3 regions of the Ensifer sp. PDNC004 genome follow, and region 1 is predicted to be linked to each of the others. Evidence: riboswitches for the same ligand, from Rfam matches in the RefSeq annotation. Region 1 holds a riboswitch; each other region holds the start of a gene.

The links. Region 1 has a riboswitch for cobalamin ahead of cobU (bifunctional adenosylcobinamide kinase/adenosylcobinamide-phosphate guanylyltransferase). Riboswitches for the same ligand answer to the same signal wherever they lie in the genome.
Region 2: another riboswitch for cobalamin. It lies ahead of JVX98_RS08025 (CbtB-domain containing protein); the one in region 1 lies ahead of cobU (bifunctional adenosylcobinamide kinase/adenosylcobinamide-phosphate guanylyltransferase).
Region 3: another riboswitch for cobalamin. It lies ahead of bluB (5,6-dimethylbenzimidazole synthase); the one in region 1 lies ahead of cobU (bifunctional adenosylcobinamide kinase/adenosylcobinamide-phosphate guanylyltransferase).

The regions. Positions count from the first base shown of each region.
Region 1 is NZ_CP070353.1:607,069-616,878, reverse strand. Features, by position in the region: gene cobN (cobaltochelatase subunit CobN) at 1-3,326, opposite strand, end outside; gene cobW (cobalamin biosynthesis protein CobW) at 3,430-4,494, opposite strand; gene cobU (bifunctional adenosylcobinamide kinase/adenosylcobinamide-phosphate guanylyltransferase) at 4,498-5,022, opposite strand; cobalamin riboswitch at 5,157-5,611, opposite strand; gene JVX98_RS10975 (MFS transporter) at 5,808-6,980, opposite strand; gene JVX98_RS10970 (CGNR zinc finger domain-containing protein) at 7,097-7,612, shown strand; gene JVX98_RS10965 (trans-aconitate 2-methyltransferase) at 7,638-8,258, opposite strand; gene JVX98_RS10960 (cobyric acid synthase) at 8,416-9,810, opposite strand, start outside.
Region 2 is NZ_CP070353.1:16,270-26,079, reverse strand. Features, by position in the region: gene JVX98_RS08045 (SRPBCC family protein) at 1-365, shown strand, start outside; gene JVX98_RS08040 (DUF1772 domain-containing protein) at 435-914, opposite strand; gene JVX98_RS08035 (NAD(P)H-binding protein) at 911-1,741, opposite strand; gene JVX98_RS08030 (TetR/AcrR family transcriptional regulator) at 1,846-2,538, shown strand; cobalamin riboswitch at 2,537-2,799, shown strand; gene JVX98_RS08025 (CbtB-domain containing protein) at 2,840-3,016, shown strand; gene JVX98_RS08020 (CbtA family protein) at 3,214-4,008, shown strand; gene JVX98_RS08015 (ferric iron reductase) at 4,050-4,904, opposite strand; gene JVX98_RS08010 (glucoamylase family protein) at 4,925-6,268, opposite strand; gene JVX98_RS08005 (DUF1194 domain-containing protein) at 6,416-7,210, shown strand; gene JVX98_RS08000 (GntR family transcriptional regulator) at 7,324-8,046, shown strand; gene JVX98_RS07995 (DUF982 domain-containing protein) at 8,324-8,563, shown strand; gene JVX98_RS07990 (glycoside hydrolase family 26 protein) at 8,721-9,737, opposite strand.
Region 3 is NZ_CP070353.1:779,198-789,007, forward strand. Features, by position in the region: gene JVX98_RS11770 (diguanylate cyclase domain-containing protein) at 1-62, shown strand, start outside; gene JVX98_RS11775 (LacI family DNA-binding transcriptional regulator) at 89-1,108, opposite strand; gene JVX98_RS11780 (phytanoyl-CoA dioxygenase family protein) at 1,212-2,405, shown strand; gene JVX98_RS11785 (SDR family oxidoreductase) at 2,494-3,306, shown strand; cobalamin riboswitch at 3,389-3,602, shown strand; gene bluB (5,6-dimethylbenzimidazole synthase) at 3,648-4,343, shown strand; gene JVX98_RS11795 (DUF2865 domain-containing protein) at 4,356-5,438, opposite strand; gene JVX98_RS11800 (acyl-homoserine-lactone synthase) at 5,592-6,233, opposite strand; gene JVX98_RS11805 (LuxR family transcriptional regulator) at 6,374-7,111, opposite strand; gene JVX98_RS11810 (NADP-dependent malic enzyme) at 7,382-9,694, opposite strand.

The DNA.
Region 1 (9,810 bases):
ATGCCGCCTTCGAACTGGTAATAGTCGTCGCTGTCGAGCAGGTCGTGCTCGCGGTTGTCCTGGTTCTGCACCACCGCCTCGATCGTGCGCAGGCGCTCCTCGAAGAGGCCGCGCTCGGCCTTGCCCTCCTCGCCGGCGCCATAGGCATAGGCGCCCCAGGTGAGATAGGCCTCGGCGAGATCGGCCTTGGTTTCCCAGCCCTTCTCGTCGATCAATGCCTGCAGGCCGGCACCATAGGCGCCGGGTTTGGCGCCGAAGACGCGGTAGGAGGCGCGGCGTGCAGCCTCGGCCGCCTCGACACCTTCTGCTTCCAGCCGCCGGCTTTCCGCCCGCATGCGCGCCGCGATCATGTTGTCGGCATCGTCCTCTTCCAGCGCGCCGACGGCTCGGATCGCCTTGTCGAAGAGCGCGATCTGATCCGGGAAGGCATCGCGGAAGAATCCGGAAATGCGCAAGGTGACGTCGACGCGCGGACGGTCGAGCACCGCAAGCGGCACGATCTCGTAGCCCATCACCCGGCGCGAGACCATGTCCCAGGTGGGCTTGGCACCGATCAGCGCCAGCGCCTGGGCGATATCATCCCCACCGGTGCGCATGTTCGCCGTGCCCCAGGCCGTCAGCCCGAAGGAGGATGGCCACTCACCGTGATCCTGCAGATAGCGACGGATCAGGAGTTCGGCGGATTTTTTGCCGAGCTCGTAGGCCGCCGGTGTCGGCACGGAGCGGCTGTCGACGGAATAGAAATTGCGCCCCGTCGGCAGCACGTCCGGTCGGCCGCGCGTCGGCGCCCCGGAGGGACCGGGGGCGACGAAACGGCCGCTGAGGCCGGTGAGGAAGCCCGCCATTTCCGCAGCGCCGGAGCCCGAAATCGAGGGCTTGAGGCGGGTGTCGATTTCGTCGAGCACGGCCCGGGTGTTGGTCCAGCTTTCCGGGCAGGCCAGTTCGCCGGCAACGAGATGTGCGGCCAGCAACTCGATCCGCTCCACCGTATCGCCGGCGGTGCGCCAGGGGGCGTCGGACACGTCGCCGAGGATTGGTGGCTTCGGGGCTGTCCAGCTGTCGGACATGACGCAGTCGAGTGGGTCGAGGGCGAGCCCCGCATCCGCTGCGATCGCCCGCTGCAGGCTCTGGTCGCCGCCCTCGCCGAGACCGCGCGGCACACGTGCGAGCGCCACGGTCAGATCCGTCAACAACCGCCCCTCCGGCGCGACGCCGAAGATGTGCAGGCCGTCGCGGATCTGCATTTCCTTGAGGTCGCAGAGATAGGCGTCGAGTTTTTCCAGCGCCTTGTCGTCGCTGTCACCCTTGTGAATGCCGGCGTCGCTGTCGAGGCCGATGTCGCGCACGAGGTCGAGGATCTGGCGGCTGAGCAGACGCAGGCGCCGCGGGTCGCCGCCGGCCGCGTCATAGTATTCGTCGACGAGCGCTTCCAGGTCCTTCAGTGGCCCGTAAGACTCGGCGCGCGTCAAAGGCGGCGTCAGGTGGTCGATGATCACGGCGCTGGTGCGGCGCTTGGCCTGCGTGCCTTCGCCCGGATCGTTGACGATGAAGGGATAGATATGCGGCAGTGGACCGAAAATCGCCTCGGGATAACAGGTCTCCGACAGCGCCAAGGCCTTGCCCGGCAGCCATTCGAGATTGCCGTGTTTGCCCATGTGCACGATCGCCTGCGCGCCGAATTGCTGGCGGAGGTAAGCATAGAAGGCGAGATAACCATGCGGCGGCACGAGGTCCGGCGAATGGTAGCTTTCCTTCGGATCGATGTTGTAGCCGCGCGCCGGCTGGATGCCGACGATCACCTCGCCGAAGCGAGCGAGCGGCAGCGCGAAGGCACCATCGAGGAAGAAGGGATCGACTTCCGGCGCACCCCAGCGGCCCGCGACTTGATCCTTTATCTGTTTCGGAAGCGAATCGAAGAAAGATTTGTAATCGTTCAGCGAAATGCACTCGCGGATTTCGCGATCATGGCTTGCCGAATTGGTCGGGCCGGCCATGAGATACCGGATCAGCGCGTCACCGTCGTCCGGGATATCGGCAACGGCATAACCCTCTTTCGCCATCGCCCGCAGCACTTCGACGGTGCCGGCTGGGGTATCAAGCCCGACACCATTGCCGAGGCGACCGTCGCGGTTCGGATAGTTGGCCATGACGATGGCGATACGGCGCTCAGGCGGTTGCGCCCGGCGCAGCTTCGCCCAGTTGACCGCAAGATCAGCGGCAAAGCGCACCCGGTCTTCGAGCGGCTCGTGCCCGACGATATTGGCCTCGACCTTGGCGTCGTAGATCGACGCCGCCTTGAACGAGACCGCGCGAGCAAGAATACGGCCGTCGACTTCAGGCAGGGCAACGTTCATGGCGAGATCGCGCGCCATCAGCCCTTGCGGCGACGTTTCCCACTGTGCCCGCGACGAGCCGGAGAAGATCACCTGCAGGACAGGCGCACCGGTCGATTCCAGCACGGTCGGCTGGCGATCGGCCCCGGGCGACGAGACGGCAAAACCGGTGGCGTTCATCACCACGTCGGGTGCAGCTTCAGCAAAGATCGCTTGCAGCGTGCCGACGGAAACGGCATCCTTGAGGCTGGAGACGAAGACCGGCAGCGCGCGGACACCTTGTTTCGCCAACGCGTCGATCAGCGCCTCGACCGGTCGTGTCTCACCGCTCTGGACGAGGGCGCGGTAGAAACAGATGGCGATGGTTGGTTCGAATTCCACCCTGTCCGTCTTGTCGGCATCAAAGCCGGCGACGAGCTGCAACCACGCCGAAACCCCGATCACGCCCTTGCCCGGCCACCAGATTCCGGCCTTCAGCAGCGGCTTGGCTGGCTGCGGCTTCTCGGCACCGGTGACCAGCGCCGCGGCATAGTCGAGGAAGAGGCCGGCATTGTCGGCGCCGCCTTCGGTGAAATAGGCCCAGAGGCGCTGGCGGTCGTCGGCTGCGACGGTGGAGAAAGGCTCAAGCCCTGGATCCGGCTTGTCGTCGCCCGGCAGCACCGCGATCTGGAAACGGTGGGTGACGGCGGCGGCATGCAGGGCTTCGAGCAGATAGCGGAAATAGCTGGCGCCACCGAGCGGACGGACGACGATCAGCTTGGCATGGCGCGCCGTACGCTCGACATAGGTGTCGACCGACATCGGATGCATCAGGCTCATGAGGCTGGCGATGCGCAGGCTCAAGCCGCCGTCGCGGCGACCATGGGCTGCAGCGATCGAGGAAAGCTCGGTGTCGGCGGCAGAGAGGAACAGGATATCGGCCGGCGTTTGCCCAAGGTCGATCGCTTCGTTGCCGTCGGCGATCGTTCCTTTCTGGGCGAGAAGCAGATGCATTCGTCTTGTCCGTTCGGGCAATCCCGGACGGAAACGCTGAAAGCTGCCTCCGCCCGAAACTGCATCATTTCAATGTATTAGATCATTTCACTCAAGGAACGGTCTAGACCAGTGCGGTGATCGCAGCGCGCACCGCCGCCTCGTCCATGTCGTGCAGGCCGATGACGACGAGGCGCGTGCCGCGCTTCTCGCCCGCGCCCCAGGCGCGGTCGTAATACTGGTCGATGCGGGCGCCGACAGCCTGGATCAACAGGCGCATCGGCTTGCCGGGCACATCGGCAAAGCCCTTGAGGCGTAGAACGTCATGCTCTGCGATCACGCCCTTCAGGCGATCGATGAAGGCGGCCGGGTCGGCAATCGCACCAAGCTCGACGACGAAGCTGTCGAATTCGTCGTGGTCGTGCTCCTCGCCCGCCTCGTGCTCCATCTCGTGGTGCGACTTGCGGTTGGCGATATCGCTTTCCGTGCCGACACCGAGGCCGAGCAGGATGGCGGCGGCGACTTCGCCGTTCTTCGCCTCGATCATCGCAGGCTTGCGGCTGGTGCGCGAGGAGACCTCGTCGCGCACGGCCTTGAGGCCGGAGGCGTCGATGAGGTCGGTCTTGTTGAGAACGATGAGGTCGGCGGCGGTCAGCTGGTCCTCGAACAGTTCCTCGATCGGGCTTTCATGGTCGAGATTGTCGTCTTCGACGCGCAGCGCATCGACCTTGTCGTGGTCGTCGGCAAAGCGGCCGGCGGCAACGGCCGCGCTGTCGACCACGGTGACGACGCCATCGACGGTCACTTCGCTGCGGATATCCGGCCAGTTGAAGGCGGCGATCAGCGGCTGCGGCAAAGCGAGACCCGAGGTTTCGATGATGATGTGATCGGGACGGTTTTCGCGCTCGAGCAGCTTGGTCATGGTCGGGATGAAATCATCGGCAACCGTGCAGCAGATGCAGCCATTGGTGAGCTCGATGATATCGTCCTCGGTGCAGGCCTCCGCACCGCAGCCCTTGAGCACGTCGCCATCGACGCCGAGATCGCCGAACTCGTTGATGATCAGCGCGATGCGCTTGCCGTCGGCATTCTGCAGCAGGTTGCGGATCATCGTCGTCTTGCCGGCGCCAAGGAAGCCGGTGATGACGGTCGCCGGGATCTTGCCCTGGTTGGCTCTCGCAGTGGTCATTTTTCAACCCTTCATTTTCAGCGGCAAACCGGCCGCGACAAAGTAAACTTCAGCGGATTTCTCCGCAACGATCTGGTGAAGCCGGCCGGCATGGTCGCGGAATTCGCGGGCCATGCGGTTCTCGGGCACGATGCCGAGGCCGACCTCGTTGGAAACGAATACGAGACGCGCCTGCGCCTCAGGGAGATACGCGGCAAGGGCGGCGAACTCCGCCGCGATGTTGCGCTCTTCGAGCATGAGATTGGTGACCCACAGCGTCAGGCAGTCGATCAGGACCACGTTGGCAGGATCGTCGATGCTTCTCAGCACGCCGACGAGATCGACCGGCTCCTCATGCGTCGTCCAGCCTTCGCCGCGGCTTGTCCGGTGATGGTCGATGCGCGCGCGCATTTCGTCGTCCCAGGCCCGTCCCGTGGCGACATAATGTCGGGTGAGGCCGGACGCTTCGGCGAGCCTCTCGGAGAAGCTCGATTTGCCGGAACGGGCGCCGCCAAGAACCAGCACGGGTCCGGCGCTGAGACTGCTCATCGTCGCCGCCTCAACACGCCGAGATCAGCGGCAGGCGGCAACAGCCATCGGGCGCGCCGCGGGCGCGTTCTTGAAAACATCTGCGAGCCAAAACAACCTCCGTGATGGCGTTGGAGACAAACGTCCCCTCGGGCGGAATGCCCATGCCGGATGGCAGGTCTCCTGGCTCACGGCGTCACGGGGCCAAACATCGCCTCGCCCTTAACGGGCAAGGTTCCGATGTCAGGACCCGAACGGCCCGCCTCACCTTCCCGGCGTTTTTCCGACAGCGAACCTTTTGCACGTCATCTCCGACGCTCGGGCGCTGTAGGCGGCTTCGTGAAAGGCGGACGATTCGTAGAAGAAGAGGCGTCCAACCCGGCTGATCACGATGCCACGCCAGTGGCTTTTCCGGCTTGATCCCCGACCTGCCCCGGCTGCCCATGCAACCGGCCGACAACCCGGCATCAAACCCGATGGCGAACCCTGACCGTTCTACAGTCGCGGGGTCGGCTGCGATAAGGATGCCCGATTTGGGTCCATCCGTCACATTCCCAATTATTCCCCCGTGTCGCCACGACAAGGAGGAACCATCCAACACCCGATGATTAGGAACCGGACCGCGCAAAGTCAATCGACGCATGCGACGCCTCCCCGGCCGAGTTGCGCCACGCGACGATTTGTCGAGCCGCGAACGGACGGCCGCGGCCCGCCAAGAACGGTCGCGCATCCGCTTGCCTTCCACCCGTGGCTCGATCCCTTACACTCTCATTGTGGACCGTGCGCTGATCGGCCCCACGGGAGCGCTACGCTTTCGGTTGAGGGTTGACGATTTTCAGCCGGCACGTCGCGATCACCGCTGTGGTCGAGACTGCGGCTGCGGCCAGATAAATGGCGCTCGCCCCCCATCCTTCGCCGAGGCTCCCGGACAAAAGCGTGCCGAGCCCGTAGCCGGCCCACATAAAGCTCGTAAGCCAGCCAAACGCCTCGGTTCGATCCTCCGGTCGGGCACTCAGCCCGACAGCGAGCTGGCCCAGCGCATCCCGGGCTCCGCTGAAAACCCCGGCACCGAGATAGAGCAGCAACAGAAGCCAATGGTCTGAGGTCATGCTCATCAAGATGAAAAAGCAGGCCGTCACCAGGTGAAAGGCAATCATGCCGCGCTTCACTGAAGGTTGCGCGCGCAGCGCGCCATAGAAAATGCCGCCGAAAACCTCGCCGGCGGCAAATCCACCGAGAAGAACACCTGCCAGGGTGGCCGTGACGCTCGCCACCGCGCCAATCTGCATGGCACCAATCGTAAAGGTGTCGAGGGCGACGATCGCCAAAAGCAGCGCCAGCGGAGCGTTCGCCAGGACGGAAAACAGCTTTCGCGGACGGCGCTCGGTGGCCTTCCTTGCCATGGGACTGTTGGCGATCAGCATGTCGCCAACGACCTTTGCGACAGCGCACGACCCCACGATCATGTTTGGCGGCATCACATAGAGCAAGGCACCGACCAGGATGGGCCCGAGTATGAAGGTGCTCGAGTTGATGACTGTATCGAGCGCATAGGCACTCGATAGATTGCTCTCGGGCACGAGATGCGGCCAACTGGCCCGGACGACGGACCCCGATGGCGGCGTCGTCGCACCCAGGGCCGCGGCAGCCAAGAGAAGATAGGCGGCCGACAACTGATGGACGAGCGCGAAGACCACCGCCACATAGGACAGGGTATGAAACCCGACGAACACAAAAAGAGTTCGCCGCGAACCGAAACGATCGACGAGGCGGCCGGCAGCGGGGGCGATCAAGGCCAAGGCAACGGCGTGCGCGAACAGGACCGCGCCCGCATCCACGACTGAGCCCGTGCTTTTCGACACCGCGATCAGAAGGGATAGGCTCAGCATCGACGTGGTCATTCGACTTATCGATGTCGCGATCACGAGACGGACGACACCATCCCCGCGCAGCACCGCAGCATAGCTCTCACCGACCATTCTTGCGTTACCTTCGTAATCCGAATAGTTAGTAACGAGTACACAACCGGTCCGTTACCTGTCAAATGCAACTTACACGTAACTCACAACGCCAGGCCGCCTTGGCGGCGACTTTGGTGAACCTCGCACTGGACGGTCAATCCGGCGGCCGCGCCTATGCTGGCTTGACAGCCGACGCGCTGAAGCGAGCATTTGCCGAACAACTCAACCCATCGATGAGCAAGCGCGTTCTGCCCGTCGTCGATGGCGGCGCGCGATTGCGGTCGGTCGCAACGGACCTCGGCCCGGTGTTTGAGGCCGCCACGGACGAGACCGCTGCGGCGACGCTGAACCACCTGATGAAGCGCTACGCCCCTCGTCCCTATCTCGTGGCCGACGTCGACCAACCCCATCACCTGCATTTCCATGGAGATGGCGAAACGATCATCGAGACGCTGGCAGCCGAGTTCGTGGTTTCCCTGGCGCTGCTCATGGACAGGTTCGGCAGCCGGCGCTTCGGACGGTGCCATGCGAACGGATGTGACCGCGCCTATATCGACGTGACGCGAAACGGGTCGAAGCTGTACTGCTCCGACGCGTGCATGGCACGTATGAAGATGGTCGAGTATCGCGCACGCTTGCGCAAAGGCTGAACGGCGCAGGATCAACCCACGCGATCTATACCCGCTCAAACACGCTGAACTGGAAGGACTGGATCGTATTCCCCGGCGTACGGTGCTGGTGCTCGAAATGCTCGACCAGGCGGAAGGACGGCCCGACCACCTCGGCAAGGGCTGCCGGGTCGTAGCGCACCACCGGCAGGCCGCTGCAACGCTCGGGACCATCGGGGGCGAAGGTGGCGATGATGGCGTGTCCGCCGGGCACGACGGCACCGGTGAGCCGCTCGATATAGGCAGCCCGGTCGCTGGCATCGGTGAGAAAGTGAAAGGCGGCGCGGTCGTGCCAGAGCTCATAACGGCGGTCCGGCATCCACGTGGTGACATCGGCCGCGATCCAGTGCACGTCATCGGCGCGGGTGCCGAGCCTTGCCTTGGCGGCATCCAGGGCGGCCGGCGACAAATCGAGCACGGTGATATCGCTCATGCCCGCAGCGATGAGCGCATCGACCAGCCGCGAAGCGCCGGCGCCGATATCGATCAGCGATGTCGAAGCCATCGGCGCATGCCGGCGGATGAGATCGAGGGAGACGGCAGGCGTATCCTCAAACCAACTGACGCCCGCCTCGCCTTTCGACTGATAGGCCTTGTCCCAATGGGCTCGTCTGGTTTCGTCCTGCATCGCGTTCCCTGCCTGGGAACGCACGACCGTGACGGGCGCTCCCACCTTCCTCCATCCATTTTACAGCGGATTGCCCGGTAACGTTGGGCGGTTTCCGTCGGGGCCTTTGCTGACACCGGCAGGCCCCCGCCGACCGCAGTCGATACCGTTCTCTCGGCTAACGACCGAGCAGCCCATCCAGCCAGCGCCGGTCAAGTACCGCCTCCAGTTCGCTCGCGACATCGTCGAGCGCGCGATCCACCGACTGGCGGTAGTTGCTGGCGCCGCCCTCGATGCCGAAACTTTTCAGCAGCGCGCCGCGATAGGCGTCGCTGGTGAAGAGCCCGTGCAGGTAGGTGCCCATAACCCGACCATCGGCCGAAAGCGCGCCATCGGCGCGGTTGTCGATGCGCACCGAAGGCCGATCACAGTCGGCACCTTGCGTCTTCCCCAGGTGGATTTCATATCCCTCGAGCGCCACATCATGCTCAAGCGACCAGGCGCGGCTGTTGCGCACGGTCTTTTCCGGCGCCATCTCGGTTTCGACATCGAGCAGCCCGAGGCCCTCGACCGCCCGTTCGCCGCCTTCGATGCCGAGCGGATCGGTGACGCACCGGCCGAGCATCTGGTAGCCGCCGCAGATGCCGATGACCCGGCCGCCGCGCCGCACGTGGCGTTGAAGGTCGCGGTCCCACCCTTGAGCGCGGAAATCGATGAGATCGCCGATGGTCGACTTCGACCCGGGAATGACGACGAGACCGGCATCCGAAGGAATGGGGCTGCCCGGCCGCACGAAGACGAGATCGACCTCCGGCTCGGCCGCGAGCGGATCGAGATCGTCGAAATTGGCGATGCGCGACAGCACAGGCACGGCCACCTTCAGGGCCCGCCCCTCGCCGCGCGTCAGCTTCTCCAGCACGACGGAATCTTCCGCCGGCAACCGTGCCGCCGCCTTCAGCCAGGGCACGACGCCAAAGCAGGGCCAGCCGGTGAAGCGGTTGACGGCGGCAATGCCGTCGTCGAACAACGTGACGTCGCCGCGAAACTTGTTGATGAGATAGCCGGTCACCATGCGCCGGTCTTCCTCGGACAGGATCGCATGCGTGCCGACCAGCGAGGCGATCACCCCGCCGCGGTCGATGTCGCCGACCAGCACGACCGGCACGTCGGCGCGCGTGGCAAAGCCCATGTTGGCGATGTCGCCGGCGCGCAAGTTGATTTCGGCCGGCGAGCCCGCGCCTTCGACCACCACGAGATCGGCACCGGCCGATATTTGTTCGAAACTGTCCATCACGGCGCCCAGCAGCTTGGGCTTGAGCGCCTGATATTCCCGCCCCCTGGCCTGCCCGGCCACCTTGCCCTGGACGACGATCTGGCTGCCGACATCCGACTGCGGCTTCAACAGAACCGGGTTCATGTGCACGGACGAAGGCACGCGTGCCGCCAGCGCCTGCAGCCATTGCGCCCGGCCGATCTCGCCGCCGTCGTCGGAAACGGCGGCGTTGTTCGACATGTTCTGCGGCTTGAACGGACGGACCTTCAGGCCCTGGTTGGCGGCAAGCCGGCAGAGCCC
Region 2 (9,810 bases), 590 kb from region 1:
ACTCGGAACTGACAGCGGAAGACGATCGGCCACCGCAGAAATATGCCGAGCACGCCGGCGAGGTGCGCAATTACGGTCACGTGCTCGCCTGGGAGCCGCCGCGGCTGCTGGCCTATACCTGGAACGAAGAAACCGGCACGCCCTCGGAGGTCCGCTTCGAGCTCAGCCCCCGCGGCGACAAGGTGCTGCTCGTCGTCACCCACAAGCGCATCGCCGACCGCGCCATCATGACCAGCTTCTCCGCCGGCTGGCACGTGCATCTCGACATCTTGCGCGCGTTGCTGGAAGGCGAAAAGCCGGCCGCCTTCTGGAGCAAGTTTGCCGACCTTGAAGCGCAATACGACGCGCGTATTCCCAAGCCCTGACGGCGGGATGGGCTCAGAGGTCAAGACGCGTGCAGGCGCCGGCAAGGATCCACTTGCCGGCGCTTTTCGTCAGGCACGGGCGAAACCGAGAATGAAGAACGCCAGCGCGCCGATCGACGCGAAGGTGCGCACGTGGTTCCACCAGACCCAATCGGTCAGATAGCGCTCATGCCAGAGATCGGTCGCCGCCTGACCGGGGGCTGCCGCGGCGAGCGCGTCGTTCATCGGCACGTTGAAGACGATGGTCACCAGCAGCACGCCGACGACATAGGCGACACCGCCGGCGGCAAGCCACCACCTCCCCTCGCCGCCCGAGAGGAAGGCGACGACGATGAGCGCCAGGGCGAGCAGGGCCGTGCCCATGAAGGCGCTGAGGAAGATCGGGTTCTGGATCACGACATTGATCGCATTCATCGCAGCGATCCCCTGCTCCGGCGGCAGCCGCGACAGGGCCTGCATGATGCAGACCGAGAAGATGAAGAACAGCCCGGCCATCAGGCCGGAGCCGATCGCGGCGGCAAACGCCAGAGCGGGGATCAGGGGGATCATGCGGCAAGACTCCAAACACCAGTTGCTGCGGTTTCCCGAGCGTAGGCTGCAAAGTCACGCGGACGCCGCCCAAGCACATGCTCGACATCGGACGTCAGGTTTGAATTGCGCCCGTCGAGCACCGAGCTGAAGAGATAGCGGATGAGTTCGACATAGTCATCAGGCACGCCGTCGGCCTGCAAGTGTGCCGCGAAGTCGGCAACCGGTATCGCCTGATAGGAGATCGGGCGGTTGGCAGCCGCGGCGATTTCGGCCACGGCGTCGGCAAAGGTCATCAGCCGCGGGCCGGTCAGCGAATAGACCTTCCCGACATGGCGGTCGTCGAGAAGCGCTTCGACAGCGACGTCGGCAATGTCGTCGCAGCTGATGAAAGGCTCGGTCACCGTGTCCACGGGCAGGAAGACGGAACCGCTCAAGACACCCTCGGCGAGGAACCCTTCGTCGAAGTTTTCGAAGAACCAGCTGCCCCGGATGACCGTCCAGTCGGCGCCGGAGGCCTGCAGCGCGCGCTCGGCCGCTTCCGCCTCGTCCTCGCCGCGCCCCGACAGCAGCACCAGCCGCTTGACGCCGGCGCTGACGGCAAGGCTCGAGAACTTGGCGATCACCTCGACGGAGCCCGGTACCGCCAGATCCGGCTGGAAGCAGACATAGATGCGATCGACGTTTTCAAGGACCGGCGCCCAGGTCACCTCATCCGTCCAATCGAAGGAAGGCGACGCCGAACGGGCACCGATGCGGACCGCTATGCCCCGCTCCCGAACGCGCTCGGCCACCCGCCGCCCCGTCTTGCCGGTACCGCCCAAAACCAGTGTGATCTTCTGAGACATCGTTTCCTCCTGAGGTTCCACCAACAAATATGAGCATCTCTCACATTTGCAAATGTGATAAATCCTCGTATTTTAGGAGTCAAGTCAAAATGTGAGCATTACTCATGATTCCAGATGCAAGCCCCGCCACGCTTCCCGCCGACGACGAGCCTGCGCTGCGCCGGACACCGAGCCAGAAGCGCAGTCGCGAGCGCGTCGAGCAGATCCTCGCCTGCGCGACGGCGCTCATCCAGGAAAAGGGCAGCGACGCCATGCGCATGAGCGAAGTCGCTGAAAAGGCTGGAATTTCGATTGGCTCGCTGTACCAGTACTTCCCCGACAAGGCGGCAATCGTGCGCACGCTCGCCGAGCGCTACAATGCGGTCTGCAACGAGTGCATCGCGGCCGAACTGGCCAAGGTGACCTCGATCGCCGAGCTGCGCGACGCCTTCTCGCTTTTGTTCGATATCTATTACGAGATGTTCCTCGCCGAGCCGGTCATGCGCGACATCTGGTCGGCGATGCAGGCCGACAAGGCGCTGCGCGAAATCGACCTTGCGCAAAGCCGCGCCGGCGGAAAGCTGCTTGCCGATGTCTGGGCCCGGCTTGTGCCGGAGACGCCGCGCGAGGAAATCGACAGCGCCGCCTTCCTGATCATGCATCTCGGCGACTGCACAATGCGGCTTGCAGTCTCGGTCGAGCGCGCCGAGGGCGACCAGATCGTCGAGGCCTACAAGCGCATGACCATCAAGGATTTTGTCGCGGATGGACCGCGCGGCGGCGCGCACTCAATTGACAACTCCATGACACAATCCTAATCATCTGGGATCGATTGGTTCCCGGGACGCGAACGTGTTTCGGGAGTAAACGGGAATGTGACGGATGGACCCAATCTGGGCATTCAAATCACGGCCGACCCCGCGACTGTAGAGCGACGTCGATCCACCGTTCCGGAGCGATCCGGAAGAAGCCACTGGCAAGACCGCGAGAGGGCGGCCGAGCTGGGAAGGCGAGGCAGATCGAGGGCATCGAGCCCAACGCCGTGAGCCAGGAAACCTGCCACTCGATGCGGGCATAGGGCCCAACCGGGAATTTCCCGATGCCATCACGGAGGTTGTCATGGCTACGTCTACCATTTCGAGCACCCCGCTCTCCCTCAGCGATCGTCTGACCGCTGGCGTCATCGCGCTCTTCATCGGCGCATTCCTCGTCTTCGGCGCCGGCCTTGCCAACTCGGCCGTGCTGCACGACACGGCGCACGACACCCGCCACTCCTACGGCTTCCCCTGCCACTGACCGATGCATCGGAACGTGAACAACGTTCCGCATCGAACAATCTGCGGACCTGAACGCATCCGGCCCGAGCCGGATGTCGGTTTGTCTGCATTCCGGTTTTTCCGGCGTGCGAAAGCCATCCGCAGCACAGGCAAAATGGGAAGGCTCAAGGACCGCGCCGCAGCGCGTGGCTTTTGTCGTTATCGAGGGATTTCAAGATGATTGTCAGAACGCTTCTGGCCGCGATCGTGGCTGGATTGATTGCCGGTGTCTTCATGACCGGCGCCCAGGAATTGCGCGTCACGCCGCTGATCCTGCATGCGGAAGAATTCGAAGGCGAGGCTCCGGCCCCCACCGAACAGCCCGCCGCCCAGCCGGGTGCGGCACAGCCTGCCGCGGAAAACCACGACCAGCATTCGTCGCTCAAGGCCGTGTCGCCGCTCGGCGCCTTGCTCGACGCGCTGTCGCCGATCACGCCCGCCTATGCCCATGAGGGCGAGCACGAGGACGGCGGCATCATGTTCGGCATGAGCCGCTTCTCCGGCACGCTGATCGCGAACCTCGTCACCGGTTCCGGCTTCGGCCTGCTGCTCGCCGGCGTCAGCCTGGTGATCGGCTACCCGATCACGCTTCGGAACGGCGCGCTCTGGGGCGCCTGCGGCTGGCTTGCCGTGCACATGTTGCCGGCGATCGGCCTGCCGCCGGAACTGCCTGGCTTTCCGGCCGCCGAACTGGGCGACCGCCAGACCTGGTGGCTCGCAACGGTGGCGCTTTCGGCCGTCGGCCTTTATCTCGTCGTCCTGCGCGAGGAGATCGTCTCCAAGGTCACGGGCCTCGTGCTGATCGCAGCGCCCCATGTCTATGGTGCGCCGCAGCCGCTCGACATCACCAGCAACGTTCCGGCCGTGCTCGGCGCAGAGTTTGCGGTTGCCGCACTCGCCACCACGCTCGCCTTCTGGATCGTGCTCGGCGTCGTCTCCGGCTTCATCAACGAGCGCTTCGTCAAAGCATAGTGATCGCCGATCACGGATTGTCAGCAAACCGACGGCGGGGTTCAGGCCCCGCCGTTTTGCATGAGATGCGTCACCAGCCGCGCACGGCGATCTTCCGGCTCCAGCAGGACGCAGGTGTCGCAGAAGCTGCCGCCCTCCGTCTTGAAATAGAGACAGCAGCCGCAGCGGATCCGATACTGGCGCGAAATGTGTTCACCACTTGCCGGATCGACAGCCGCAATCTGCTCGTAGCAAAGCTCATCAGAATAGAGCCGCGAGCCCGGCCGCTTGACGATTGCCAGCGCCTCGGCCATGCCGCGCGCCTCTTCCCCGATCGCACGGCCGATTTCGAGGAACGCGCCAGCCAGGGCATCCGCCGCGAGCCGCCACTGCGCCCCGCTCGAGAGGCCCGTCCGTGCCTTCAGGACAGCAATGACGGGCGTCAGATGAGCGATGAAGCCCTGTTCGAAAACGCTGACGTCCTCCTCCCGACCCTTGCGCTCCGTCGCCGGCGGCTGGAGGCAAAAACGATAGCGTTTGCCCGCGACTTCGGCACCACGGTGAAGCCGTGCCCAATCCTCGAAACGAACGCCGGCGACCTCCAGCTGCAGCCCGGCACCGAGATGGAACGCGCCAAGGACCACGCTCAGCTGACGGCTATAGAAGGCGATCAGATGCGCCGCACGGATCCGGTCGGTCATGCCGACCCCGAAGAAATCCTGATAGGCGAGCCCCGCCTCAAGGCCAGCGCTGCCCGCAGCCCAGAAGTCGTCCGGCGCGCTGAATTCGCTCGCCGCCGACCCGAGCGAGACGGCAGCCTCCGGAAACTGGGCACGCAGATGGTCCGCGACGGCCAGCGCCTGCTGCGCAAAGGGGGCCGCGATCTCCGCTGTCGGCCGGTGGTCGTTCAAGCGCATGCCGTCTCCGTCGCCCATCCTCACCCCTTGGCGCTGGATGCGGGCGGATTGCCACGCGCACCCTCCCCCTGCCGCAGCCAGCCACCGTCGAAGCCGGCTCGTTGAAGGCCGAGGCGGATCGCCGGTATGCCGCGCATCAGCGCCCAGACAAGGCCGCTTCGCCAGTTCTCGATCATCATGACAACGAGGCCCTGGTCAAGACCGACCACCCGCGCATCGATCCAGCCCTCCGGCCCGCCGCCACCAAGGCTCGGATTGAAGCCGCCGGGAAACCGCCCCTCGTTCAGAAGTCCCGGATAACTCTCCGCCATATGCACGAGAGAGGCCTGCGCCGCCTCAGGCTCGAACGGCAGGCAGGCAAGCGGCGCCCAGGGCACGAGCGTGCCGTCATCAGGGCCGTAGGGCGCGCCGCGGTTGACATAGCCGAAAAGCTGCTGCTGGCGGCCATCGCGAAGGCGCACACGGACGCGCGGCGCATGGCAGGCGCTGAGACCCCACAGGTGTTCGCCATATCCGGCAAAGTGTCCGGGATTGGAACGCGCATGGTCCCGCTGCAACGCGATGGCGCGCCGGGTATTTTCGAAATAATCCGTTCCCCGCTCCCGCATCGGTCGGTCGGCCAGCCCGCGCAGATCGAGCCAGGCCTGCGGGAAGAGATGGATGAAGAGCGGCGCCGCATGAAGGTGCGGCCGGCCCTCGACGGGGATCCAGTCATGGGCCTCGGCATAGGCCGCATAATGCTCCGGTTCGATCGCATGCTCGGGCGCGCCGAGTGCCAGCACATAGAGCAGCAGCGCTTCGCTATAGCCCCGCCAGCGATGTTTCAAAAACCGCCCCGGCGGCCGCCAGCCCATCGTCAGCGTATCGCCGCGATTGAGCGCCCAGCGCCAGTCAACCCGCGCATAGAGCCGGTCAGCAAGCGCACGGATCTCGCCTTCGACCGCGTCATCGCGGCGGAAATAGGCGGAAGCGGTCAGGACGCCGGCGATCAGCAGCGCCGTATCGACGGTTGAAAGCTCGCTCTGCCAGGCGCGCTCGCCGGTCCGCATGTCGAGGAAGTGGTAGTAGAAGCCGCGATAGCCGGTCGCCTGCCGGTGGCGGGACTGCGGGCCTTGGGCAAGGAAGCGCAGGGTCGTCACCACCCGCCGCGCCGCATCGCTGCGCGAACGCCAGCCGCGCTCGACGCCGACCGGGTAGCAGGAAAGGCCGAAGCCGGTCGCAGCGATGCTCGCCGGCGCGCCCGGCAACGCGGTGTCGGCGATCAGCCCGGTGACCGGATCGGAATGTTCGAGGAAATAGCCGAACGCCGCCTGCTGCAATCGATCGATCTGAAATCGCTCGGTATTTTCGCTACGCTGCTGCATCCCGCCTTTCCCGACCGGCACCCGGGCTCATGCATGACCCGGCAAAATCACTCTTTAGTGAAGGCCAACTACACCCAAACGGTCGCCGAAATCCAATCTTGTGTTACAGTCTTCTAATCTGACCGCGCGCAATGACTGGTTGAAGCGATGTTGAGCGTGTTGGCGTTACTCCTTTCATTGAGTGGTGGCCCGAGCCCATCGACCGCCGAGGCGACGAATGTCGACGTCGAACTGATCCTGGCGGTCGACATGTCCGGCTCGATGGATCTCGACGAAGCCCGCATCCAGCGGGCCGGCTATGTCGAGGCGCTGCGGCACCGCGACTTTCTCGATGCCGTCGAAAGCGGCCAGCTCGGCCGCATCGCGATCGGCTATTTCGAATGGGCCGGAACGGTGAATGAATCCTCCGTCGTCGCCTGGCGGGTGATCGACACCGCCGCCGACGCGGATGCCTTCGCCAAGCTGATCGAGCAGCGCCCGGTCGGCACCCGGCGCGGCACCTCGATCTCCAACGCCATTACCTACGGCACCGCACTGATCGATTCCAACGCTTACAGCGGCGTGCGGCGGGTCATCGACATCTCCGGCGACGGGCCGAACAACATCGGCCCGCCGGTGCTTCCGGCACGCGAGACCGCAATCGCGCGCGGCATCACCATCAACGGGCTCGCGATCCTCATCCGCCCGTCGGTTTCCACCGGCCCGCTCGACCAGTATTATGCCGAATGTGTCATCGGCGGCCCCGGCTCCTTCGTGCTGCCGGTGCACGAGCCCGAAGACTTTTCCATCGCGATCCGCCAGAAACTGGTGCTCGAAGTCAGCGGTCTGCAACCGCCGCCGACGATACGCTATGTCGATGCCTTCCCGGCCCCCGACTGCCTGGTCGGCGAGAAACTGCGGCCCGGCTTCCTCGACCGGGTCTATCCGGAACTCGACAAGTAGCCTCGCCTGACCTGACGATCCCGCGCAATCCCACGCAACCTTTGCGCGTCAGATTGTCGTTTCCCTTCGCCTCGTTCGACGATAGGATGGCGCGTTGCTTCGCGGATCGATTCATGTCCTTGACCACCACGCCCCATCAGGCCGAACTGGCCACCGACCCGACCACCGACATCGGCAGTCAGCATATCCGCGATACGTTGCGCGATGCGATCGTCGAGCGGCGGCTTGCGCCTGGCACCAAGCTTTCGGAAAGCGATGTCGGCGAACTCTTCAATGTCAGCCGCACCCTGGTGCGCGCCGCTCTGCAGGCTTTGTCCTATGAAGGACTCGTCAACGTCGAGAAGAACCGCGGTGCTTTCGTCGCCCACCCGTCCATCGACGAGGCGCGCCAGATCTTTGCGACCCGCCGGCTGATCGAGCCCGGTGTCGTGCGCGCCGCCGCCACCCAGATCGGCAAGGCGGAGATTGCCGAACTGAGGCGCATGCTGGCAGCCGAGCGGCAACTGACCGAACAGCGCGGCCAATCGGCCCGTCGTGCGGAGATCAAGGCATCGGGCGATTTCCACCTGGCGCTTGCCGACCTCTCCGGCAACGCGATCCTGCGCCGCTTCATGGATGAGCTGGTCGCCCGCTCCTCCCTGGTCATCGCACTTTACGGACAATCGACCGTTTCGAGCTGCGGCCACAGCGAACACGACGAAATCGTCAACGCCATCGAGCGCGGCGACATCGACGCAGCCGCACGGCTGATGGTCCACCACATCGACCATATCGAAGCCGACCTCGACCTGCGCGTTCTGAAATCGACCGACCTGAAGGCCGCGCTGGAACTCTGATCCCGCTTGCGCCTCAGTGTTCCAGGTAGGCGGCTACAACCTGCGCCGGGCCTGGATTTTCGAAACTTTTCAACATCCGTCCGAACGCCACGGCGCTTCCTGCCGCGCGTCCCTTCGTCCGCCATCGGCGAAGATGCGCCCGCGAAAAGATCCCGCTCGCAAAGCCGAAGAGACGCCGCCTGCCGTCGGCACGGACAAAAATCGACCGGCAACGTGGAACCATCCCGTCGCTCTCGCGTTGCCCTCTCGCTCGAAAAGACTGTGAACGAGGAATACAATGAGCGAGAAACTCTTTCCCACGCCCATCCCCCTGAAACTATCGGCGAGACGGCAGACTGTGGTCAGAACGGTGTTCGAGGCCGTGGAACTGCTCCGGCAATGGCCGGGCCGTCGTGGACGGGAATATCGCGCAGCCCTGAGGCGTTGCCTGGATGCGCTGGATGGATTGACGAGTACGGACCGGGCGAGCCGCTGCTTTGCTGCAGCCGCCCGGGAATCGGGCCTGTTGCTGGCCTGATCCGGCGACCATGATGAACCGGAACCCCAAGCGTGGTCCGGCACATCAAGGGCTTTGAGTTTGAAACTTTCACGATGCGCCGAAGGACGATCGGCGCGTCGCCCCGACCGAAGGCGCCTCTGCTGCGATCAGCAAGATTTGAAGTCGCGCGCGGCGATCAGTCCGCGAGTTCGGCCGCTTCTTTCTGCCCGCGGTCGGCAAGCGCCTTGAGCGCCGCCTTGTCGAGCCGCCAGTCCGGCGCGCCATAGCCGAGCGGCCATTTGTACGGCTCCTTGTCGTTGAAGAAGACAACGGTCGTCAGCAGCGGAAAGACCCGGCGATAGGTCTGCTGGTCGAGGATTTCGGCATACCAGTTACGCTTGTAATCGGCCGAGCCGGATACTCCGAGTTCGGCGATCATGACCGGTTTGCCGAAGCCCGATACGCGCTGGTATTTTTCTTTCAGCGCTTCGCCGAAGCGGCGCTCGCGGCCCCAATAGTCGACGTCCATCTTCTGCAGGCCCCAGATCGGGATGCCGACGACGTCGACGACATCGTCACCCGGATAATAGGACGCGAGATTGCGGTGGCCCTTCGGCGACCAGACATAGCGTGCAGCCGGCGCCAGTTCCCGGCATTTGCGCACGAAATAGCGGAACGCCGCCTTGTAGCCTTCGCTGTCGCGGCGCGCCCAGGGATAACGCTCGCCGGGCTCTTCCATCTCATGGCCCCAGCGAATGTAGACCTGTCCGCCGAAATCGGCGGCGCGCGTGCAAATGTCGGTGATCTCGCGATCGAAGCGGCCCTTGCCGATATCGGCAAACAGCCGGTTGCCACCGGCGCGCCAGTCGGCGGCGTGGGTATAGGGTTCGACCGACAGCATCAGCGCCCGCCCCTGTCGTGCCGCGTTCGCGAATTTCCGCTTCAGCTGCGCCCGATCCGGTTTCTGCCAGTAGACGAAGACATGCTCGAGCGTCAGCGCGTCGCTGTCTGCGACCGCGTCATGCGGGTCGTAGACACCGATTTCCACCGTGCGCGCTTCCCGCCCTCTTGCCTCAGGCGTGATGGCGGCGGTCGTCATCGTTCGGTCGATACCGTCTAAGGGATCCTGCGCGTAGGCCGGGGTGGCTCCGGCAACCGCCAGAAGCACCAACGCGCCAGCGCCGAGGACCGATCTTGGAACTGCAATAGGCAACGATATTCTCCGGCAGGCCACATGTGGCACCGCATGAAATCAGACATGGCTTGCTGCGCGCTGGAAACCTGTG
Region 3 (9,810 bases), 170 kb from region 1:
TCGAGACGGCTGATGACATGGTGTTGCCGGCCGAGAAGAACGACGGCCAGTCGGCGGCCTGAACGTTACCCGCCGATCGGCGGCAGCTCTATTCCGGAACATTATAGGGCGTGATCACCACCACGGCGGAAAGTTGGGGCCCGATCGCCGGCGCCTGGGCGCCGGGCCGCCACATCATCGTGCGAAAGGCGGTGCGCGCATCGGTCCTGAGGTCATGATGCAGCACGAAGTGAATGCGCCGTTCGCGAAGCAGCGCCAGATTGTCCTCGTCGAGATCATGGGCGATGTAGAGCACGCAGGAGCGTTCGAGGCGCTCGAAGGCCGCAAGCACGGAGCGGTTGCCGCCGCCGATCGAATAGGCCGCGTTGATGTCGGGATTGGCCGAAAGCGCTGCATGGGCCAGGAGCCCGGTTTCACTGTCGCGGCCGTGGCCTTCGCTGATCTCGACGATCCGGGTTGCCGGATAGCGCTCGCGCAGCACCCGGCGAAAGCCGATCTCTCGCTCCTCCTCACCTCGAAAACGGCCGCTCGAAAGGGTCACCAGCACGGTTGCCGGCGCGCCGCAAAAGCGCTCGCCGAGAAGGTAGGCGGCCGTTTCGCCCGCCGCCCGGTTGTCGGCGCCGGCATAGGCCGTCCGCTGCGAATGGGGCAGGTCGGTTACCAGCGTCACGACGGGCGTGCCGCCCATCTCGAAGCGGGCGACGGCGGCGACGATCTCGGGCACGTCTGGCGCCTTCAGCACCAACCCGTCGGTTCCGCGCAGCCGGATCCGGTCGAGCAGTTGCACGATGTCCTGCGGGCGCATCGTCTCGGCAAAGTGAAACCGGCAGCGAAAGACGGTGGGCGCGAAGGTCAGCGCCTCGCTCTCGAAGGCGCGCCGCACCGCATTGGTGAAGCGCTGCGGCGACTCCATGACGATATCGATCGCGAACTTGCGCCCCTGGATGTCGAGGCCGGCCTGCTGTTTTTCCAGTTCCTCGATGGCTGCGCGAACCCGGGCCTCCGTCTGGCGGCGCACGCCCGGCCGCTCGTTGAGCACACGATCGACGGTCGCGGTGCTGAGCCCGGCCTGAAAGGCGATGTCCTTGACCAGAAACGGATGGGCCATCGTCGCGCTCTCCTGATGGATTTTTGATGGATTCTTGCTCTATATCATGTTTTGCCGCCGCCTATAGTCGTGTTCATCAGGATGTTCCAGAGGAGGAAACGCGATGAAGACCGATAACAAAGCGCGCCAGCGGATCGACCGTGTCTGGCTCACCGAGGAGGCCTGCGATCTCGAGGCGTTCCGGGCGGAAGTCGAACGCCAGACCAATCTGTCCGACTACCCCCATGCCTCCGGCTGCGAAAAGAACGTCCTGATCTATGACAGCGCCGCGCTGATTGCGGCGTGCGGCGATGGCGAGGCGCGGCGTTCGGTTCTGGCGGAAATCTACGAGGCGCTGGCGACGGGCCCCGGCGTGGCGGTCTTCAAGCGCGCCTATGCCGATACGGCGGCAATCGACGTCGCAAGCGGGGTCTTCGACGCCATCATCGAACAGCAACATCGCAGCAACAGCGGCGGTGGCGATCACTTCGCCAAGCCCGGCGCCAACGACCGCATCTGGAATTCGCTGGAAAAGCACTGCCTGAACGCACCGGAGAATTTCGCCGCCTATTACAGCAACGCCGTCATCGCGCTCGTCAGCGAGGCCTGGCTCGGGCCGAACTACCAGATGACGGCGCAGGTCAACCGGGTCAACCCGGGCGGTGCTGCGCAATCGGCGCACCGGGACTATCACCTCGGCTTCCAGACCGCGGCCGTGATCGAGCAGTATCCGGCGCATGTCCACAAGCTTTCGCCGGTGCTGACGCTGCAGGGCGCGGTTGCCCATTGCGACATGCCGCTCGAAAGCGGGCCGACGCTATTCCTCCCCTATAGCCAGACCTATGTGCCGGGCTATCTGGCACTCAACCGGCCGGAGTTCCGCGCCTATTTCGACGCAAACCACGTGCAGCTCCCGCTCGAAAAGGGTGACGTCGTCTTCTTCAATCCAGCGCTCTTCCATGCCGCCGGCACCAACCGCTCCCGAGATATCCGCCGCGTCGCCAACCTGCTGCAGGTGTCTTCGGCCTTCGGTCGCGCCATGGAAACCGTCGACCGACTGACGATGAGCGCGACGCTCTATCCGGCCTTGCGGGCCTTGCTGGCAAACGGCAAGCTGTCGCAGGCGGAAGCGGCCAATGCCGTCGCCTCCTGTGCCGAAGGCTACTCGTTCCCGACCAATCTCGACCGAGACCCGCCAATCGGTGGGCTGGCGCCGAAGACGCAGGCGCAATTGATGCGCGAGGCGCTCACTGCGGGAACGGGCGAGGAGGAGTTTCTTGCGGTGCTTGAGGCGCAGGCGAAGCGCAAGCTGAGCTGACGCGCGAGCTACCATTTGACAGGCTCCCGGCGTGTTTCGCTCGGGAGCCGCAGCCGTTTCAAACGATCATTTACGAGGGAGGAATTCGATGAGTGGACAATTACAAGGCAAGATCGCCATCGTCACCGGTGGTACGCAGGGGCTGGGCGCGACAATTGCTGGCCTTTTCGCCGAGCGTGGCGCCAAGGGTATCGTCATTTGCGGGCGCAACGCCGCCAAGGGACGGGCGAAGGCCGAGCAGATCGGCAAGGCAGATGGCGCGAAAGTCGTCTATGTCGAAGCCGATCTGGAGAAGGTGGACGACGCCCGCAAGGTGGTCGCCGCTTGCGACGCCGAATTCGGCCGGGTCGATGCGTTGGTCAACGCTGCGGCCATCACCGACCGCGGCACGATCCTCGACACCACGCCCGAACTCTTCGACCGCATGTTCGCGATCAACGTGCGCGCACCGTTCTTCCTGATGCAGGAAGCGGTGAAAGTCATGCGGCGCGAGAAGACCGAAGGCACGATCGTCAACATCGGCTCGATGTCGGCGATGGCCGGCCAGCCTTTCATCGCCGCCTATTGCTCGTCGAAAGGCGCGCTCGAAACGCTGACCAAGAACACGGCCTATGCGCTGCTGCGCAACCGCATCCGCGTCAACGGGCTGAATATCGGCTGGATGGCGTCCGAAGGCGAAGACCGCATACAGCGCGAGTTTCACGGTGCGGCTGCCGATTGGCTCGAAAAGGCGGCGGCCAGCCAGCCTTTCGGCCGGCTCGTCGATCCGGCCGAGGTGGCGCGTGCCTGCGCATACCTGTCGTCGGCCGAATCCGGGCTGATGACCGGATCGGTGATCTGCTTCGACCAGTCGATCTGGGGCGCCTACGACGGCTCGCCGCATCCGGTCGCTCCGCTCTGAGGCTAGGCAGAAAGAAGCAGGTGGAAAGCGGCGCGTCCGGTTTCGCCGGGTTGGCGCCGCTTGTCTTTCTCAATTCCCTGTGCACTTAGTGCCGTCGTCAGGTGCTCGCGAAAGCGGGAGAATCGGGAATCCGGTCGATATTCCGGAACGTGCCCAACGCTGTGACGGGGACGATCGCGTCTAAAAGAGCCTTGAATTGATTCAAGGTTTTACCACTGGATCTTCAATCGATCTGGGAAGGTGGGGCGATCGGTTGAACCGAAGTCAGAAGACCGGCCTGGCGAGATAGACCGAACCCCGCGTGGACGGCGGGAGGTTTTCGCATTGTTGGGGATCGAACGATGCTGACTGAACCGAAGGGCGGCCTTGCGGCTGCCGCTGCCTTTTCGCTGCAAGAGCGGGAGGCCGTCTACCGTGCCATCGAGACACGTCGCGACGTGCGCGATGAATTCCTGCCCGAGCCATTGCCAGATGATCTGATCAGGCGCCTGCTGGCCGCGGCACACAGCGCCCCGTCCGTGGGCTTCATGCAACCCTGGAACTTCGTGCTGGTGCGGGCGGAAGAAACGCGCGAGCGGGTCTGGCAGGCGTTTCGCCGCGCCAATGACGAGGCCGCGCTGATGTTCGAGGCGGAACAGCAGGGAAAGTATCGCGCGTTGAAGCTCGAAGGCATTCGCAAGGCGCCGCTTAGCATCTGCGTCACCTGCGACCGCACGCGCGGCGGCACTGTCGTGCTCGGGCGTACCCACAATCCGCAGATGGACGTCTATTCCACCGTCTGCGCCGTGCAGAACCTCTGGCTTGCGGCGCGCGCCGAAGGGGTGGGTGTCGGCTGGGTCAGCATCTTCCACGAGGCCGAGATCAAGGCGATCCTCGGCATCCCCGACCATATCGAGATCGTCGCCTGGCTCTGCCTCGGCTATGTCGACCGCCTCTATCAGCAGCCGGAACTTGCCGTGAAGGGCTGGCGCCAGCGCCTTCCGCTCGAGGACCTGGTTTTCGAAGAAGGATGGGGATGCAGCAAGGAGAAGGCGTAAGGCCTCGCCCGATCAATTCTGGACCGGCTGATAGGCCGGTCCCTTCGGGTGCTTGAGGTCGATCGCAGTTTCTTCCTGCGGCAGGTAGGTGGGGCCGACGACGCGCACCTTGTTCTTCGACGGATCATAGGGCCGCTCTTCGGCCGGCACCTTGGCGGTCTCGCCCGCCGCTTCCGGCTTCTTCGTCTCGATGACAATGATCGACGATTGGTCGTCGCCGATCTTCGTTCCTGTCGTCTTCGGCGTGGTTGCGGCGGTCTGCGGTATCTGGCAGCCGCACTGGCCGGGCTTGCCGACGGCGCGGGTGCGATAGGCAAAGGCGTTGGGCATTTCGGTATAGGGACGGCCGGTCACGGCCGAGACCATCTTGTCGCTCTCTTCCGTGTTGAGGTCGTGGAAATAGAGCTCCGTCTCAGCCCCAGGGCAGCGGGCCCGGCAGGCCTGTTCATCGCGTGGGAAATCGGCCGGCGTCGCATCCGAAGAGATCGGGAAGAAGGCGCCGTCGCAGGTGCGCACGCACATGGTCCTGAGCGTGCCGCTATAGTAGCGCTCCTGCGGCGCGTAGCCGTCTTCGTCGTGTCCGAGCATCGGGCCGTAGGCGTCGTCCGGCGGCAGGTCGGCAACGATGTTGCGGTGGCTTTCCGGCACGTCCGGTTCGACGCTTGCGAACTCCTCGCGGTCGCCATAGCAACCGTTGATCTCAAGTGCTGCGAGGATGCGGCGCCGGCTGTCGTCGCTGCCGCCGGCGACGATCTGCTCGCGCTCGGATTTCAGCATGCGCAGATTGTCTTCCATCTCGGCAATAAGACCGTTGAGCCCGCTGCAGGTGTCGGGGTCGCCGCCGTCGTAGCCGATGGCGTTGCCACCGCCGCACCCGGCGCGGCGGCGGTCGTTCTTCGCCCGCCGCAGTTCGATGTTCTGCCGTGAGATTGCGCTTGCATAGTCGCGCGCATCGGCATTGCTGGCGACGTAGTCAGGCAGTTGCGCGAGCCGGGCGTTCAGTCGGTCGCAGGCCGTCGATGCCAGTGACGGACCGGCACCGATCAGAACCAAAGGCACAAGGGCCGCAGCGACGTGTTTCAGGCGCGTGAACACGGGGCGTAAGTCTCTTCCTGTTGCCAGGTCGGCGCCAACTTCTGCGGGTGGCTGCCAGCGGCATTCCTGTTTCGCCTTCCATCATAGAGCTTGTCGGTGATCGTGCAACGACAAGCGACGGTTTGCGTTAACAGTGCCGATCGACGGACGCGCTTACGCGGCGCGGGCGGTTTCCAGCGACATCGGGCGGTCGAGAACGGTGCCTTCGATCGCAGCGACCGCTTTCATCCGTGAAAGCAGATCCGGGGTCACTTCCCAGGCAACGGCAACCGCGAAGACCGAGCCGATGCGATGCGGTTCGGCGATGCGCTCGCCCGGGCATCCCATGCGGCGGAACATGCGCTCGAGGAACACGTCCGTCACGGTGACGATATGGCTGATGCCGGAGGCAAGGCCAAGCTCACCGACGCCGCACATGAGTTCGGCAGCCGCGACCGTCACCTGGTTCGAAGCGCGGTCCTGCGAAATCTCCGGCTCGATGCAGAAGCGGCTGGATTCCCAGACCGAGGCGCTACGGATTTCCGGATTGTCGCCGAGCAGGATCGGGAAGGTGTCGTCCAGCATGTTCGGACCGAGCGTCGGGAGCAGCCTCAGCGATCCACGCAGGCGGCCATCCGGGGCGTAGGACAGCACGTAGAGCGGGTTTGCCTGGTCGTAGTTGTCGATTTCCCACTCGCCTTCCGTCTGGACGTCCCATTTCAGGAAGTCGTGGAAGACGCGCTTGCGCAGCCGGAACATGTCGTCGGCCGCCTCTGGCTGTTGTGCGCGGGTCTTTCCGTTCAGGATCCTGATCATCGTTTTCTCCATCCGAGTTTGGGGATGGGGCGATGCTGTCAGGCTCGCGGCGGTTGCGTAACTGTCAGTAGCGACAGTTCAAATGCGCGATATTTGCCACTAGATTTCGAGGGGTTTCCGTGGAGGTGTGTTGTCGGGTGTCAAACGGTGGGGATCAGCGCGTGTCGTACGGCCTGTGCCACGGCCTGGGTGTTGGAAACGACATTCAGCTTGCGCCGCGCATTGGTCATGAAGAAGCGCACGGTGCGCTCGGAAATGCCGAGGATCGTGGCGATCTCCCAATAGCTCTTGCCGGCGGCAGCCCATGTCAGGACCTCGGTCTCGCGACCGGTCAAACGCATCTCGCGTGTCGAAATGCTGCCGGCCATGGCGCCATGCTCCAGCATGGCGGCATGGAAGAGATTGGCGGCAAGCTGGAAATCACGCAGGTGATGGCGGCGATAGGTCGTCCATTCGCCGGCCGACATGTTGACGTTGATCGCAAGCAACGCCATGCGCCCGGCAGGCGAGAGCAACGGCAGGGCGACGCCCTCGGTGGAAATGCCGATTTCCTGGGCCGCCTGGAACAGCGGTTCGCATTCCGGGAAGCGATGCCGCGCCATCGTCCATTCCACCGGCCGCACGCCACCAAGCGCCAGCTTCAGGATCGGATCGATCCGGTGAAGGCTGCGGGCGCGGTAGATCTCGGCGGCATAGGCGCCAAAGGTGTGATGCAGCCGGCAGACCTTGAGCTCGTCCGCATAGGGCTCGGCTTCGAGATAGAGCAGATGGGCAATGCGGAAGGTTCGACGCATCAATGTGAAGAAATGAGCGGGCTCTACGCAGCCGCCGCATTCCAGAATTTCCAGCATGTCGAGGACAGCTTGCTGCTCAGTCATGCCACAACACCGAATCTCGTCCGAGGCTCCAGCATGGTTAGAGGTTCACCTTTTGTCCAGCGCAAACTTTCCCGATTGGTGTGTAATACCAATTGTGCACGCCTTGATTGCGGCTGCCGATCGGCCGCGTGAGGCTGGCTGATTCGCAGGCGATGCGTAAAACCGGCGATGTCGCGCCTGAGGCAGGCGCGACATCCGGATACGGTTTTGCCGGCGCCGGTATGGCGCCCAATTAAAGCGAAGACCGGTGGCGATCTCCGCGTTGCCATCTCAACCCGGATGGCTGGCTTCGACGACCGCCAGAGCTGCCATGTTGACGACGCCGCGCGAGGTGACGGACGGCGACAGGATATGGGCTGGAAGCGCAGAGCCGAGCAGGATCGGGCCGACATGCAGGCTGTCGGTCATGGTCTTGACGACACCGAGCGTGATGTTTGCGGCATCGAGATTGGGGAAGACCAGGAGGTTGGCTTCGCTCGTCAGGCTGCTGTCCGGCATGACGCGCTGGCGCAGCGCTTCCGAGATCGCGGCATCGCCGTGCATTTCGCCGTCGACCTCAAGGTCGGGCGCGAGTTCCCGCACGAGCTGCAGCGCCGTACGCATCTTCGTGGCGCTCTCCGAATCGCGCGAACCGAAGTTCGAATGCGAGACGAGGGCTGCGCGCGGGGTGATGCCGAAGCGGCGGATTTCCTGTGCCGCCATGACCGTCGTCTGGGCGATCTCTTCGGCGCTCGGGCAGTAGCTCACATAGGTGTCGGTGAAGAAGGTCGCGCCGCGCTGCGAGATCAACAGGCTCAAGGCCGAGAAATCGAGCACGCCGTCGCGCTTGCCGATGATCTGCGAGACGTCGCGCAGGTGCTTGCTGTAGCGGCCTTCGACGCCGCAGATCAGCGCATCCGCTTCGCCGCGCTTGACGGCGAGCGCACCGATAACGGTCGTGTTGGTACGCACGATGGTACGGGCGGCTTCGGGGATGACACCGAGGCGTCCGACGAGAGCGAAGTAGTCCTCGACATAGTCACGGTAGCGCGGATCGCCTTCGGGGTTGACCACTTCGAAATCGACATCCGGGCGAATGCGCAGGCCATAGCGGCGCAGGCGCGTCTCGATGATCTGCGGACGGCCGATCAGGATCGGGCGGGCCGTGCCTTCTTCGAGCAGCACCTGGGCGGCGCGCAGCACGCGCTCGTCTTCGCCTTCGGCAAAGATCACGCGGTTCTTCTGGGCGTTCTTGGCGGCGGCAAAGACCGGCTTCATGATGAAGCCCGAGCGGAAGACGAAGCGGTTCAGCTTGTCGAGATAGGCGTCATAGTCCTGGATCGGACGGGTGGCGACGCCGCTTTCCTCGGCGGCCTTGGCAACCGCCGGCGCGATGCGCAGGATCAGGCGCTGGTCGAACGGCGAGGGGATCAGGTAGTCGGGACCGAAGACCGGGGTCTCGCCGGAATAGGCGCGGGCGGCAACGTCAGAGGGCTCTTCGCGCGCAAGGCCGGCGATGGCGCGCACGGCCGCCATCTTCATTTCTTCGTTGATCGTGCTTGCGCCGCAGTCGAGCGCGCCGCGGAAGATATGCGGGAAGCAGAGAACGTTGTTGACCTGGTTCGGGAAGTCCGAGCGGCCGGTGCAGATCATCGCGTCCGGACGGGCCTGGCGGGCGGCCTCCGGCATGATTTCCGGCGTCGGGTTGGCGAGCGCCATGATCAGCGGCTTTTCGGCCATCTGCGCCAGAAGTTCCGGCTTCAGGACGCCGGCGGCCGAGAGGCCGAGGAAGACGTCGGCGCCGCCGATGCTGTCGGCGAGCACACGGTTGCTGCTGTCCTGCTCGTAGACGGACTTCCATTCGTCCATCAGCACCTCGCGGCCCTTGTAGACGAGGCCTTCGAGGTCATGCACCCAGATGTTTTCGCGCTTGGCGCCGAGCGTCACGAGAAGGTTGAGGCAGGCAAGTGCGGCAGCACCTGCGCCCGAGGTAACGATCTTCGCCTTGGCGATGTCCTTGCCCGCAAGCTCGAGGCCGTTGAGGATGGCAGCGGCGACGATGATCGCGGTTCCGTGCTGGTCGTCGTGGAAGACCGGGATCTGCATCTTTTCGCGCAGCTGACGTTCGACTTCGAAACATTCCGGCGCCTTGATGTCTTCGAGGTTGATGCCGCCGAATGTCGGCTCCAGTGCCGAAATCACGTCGACCATGCGCTCGATGCTCGACGCATCGATTTCGATGTCGAAGACGTCGATGCCGGCGAATTTCTTGAAGAGGACCGCCTTGCCTTCCATGACCGGCTTCGACGCCAGCGGGCCGATATTGCCAAGGCCGAGCACGGCCGTGCCGTTGGAAATGACCGCAACCAGGTTGGCGCGGGCGGTAAAATCGGCTGCCTGCTCCGGGTTGTCGCGGATGGCGATGCAAGGGGCGGCAACGCCAGGCGAATAGGCCAGCGCCAGGTCGCGCTGGTTGCCGAGCGGCTTGGTGGGCTGGATTTCGAGCTTTCCCGGGCGGGGATAACGGTGGAAGAAGAGGGCCTGCTGGTCGATGTCGCCGCTGGCCGGACCGGTATGGGATTTCGTCTTGTCGCCCGTATTCATGCTCTCACATTCCTCATTCGTGGTCGTGCCTTTTGGCATGAATTCGAAGCGAGGTACAGTTTTGCAGTGCTGATTTCGGCGGCAGACCGGCAACGCAATGTTGATGTCATCTTCTT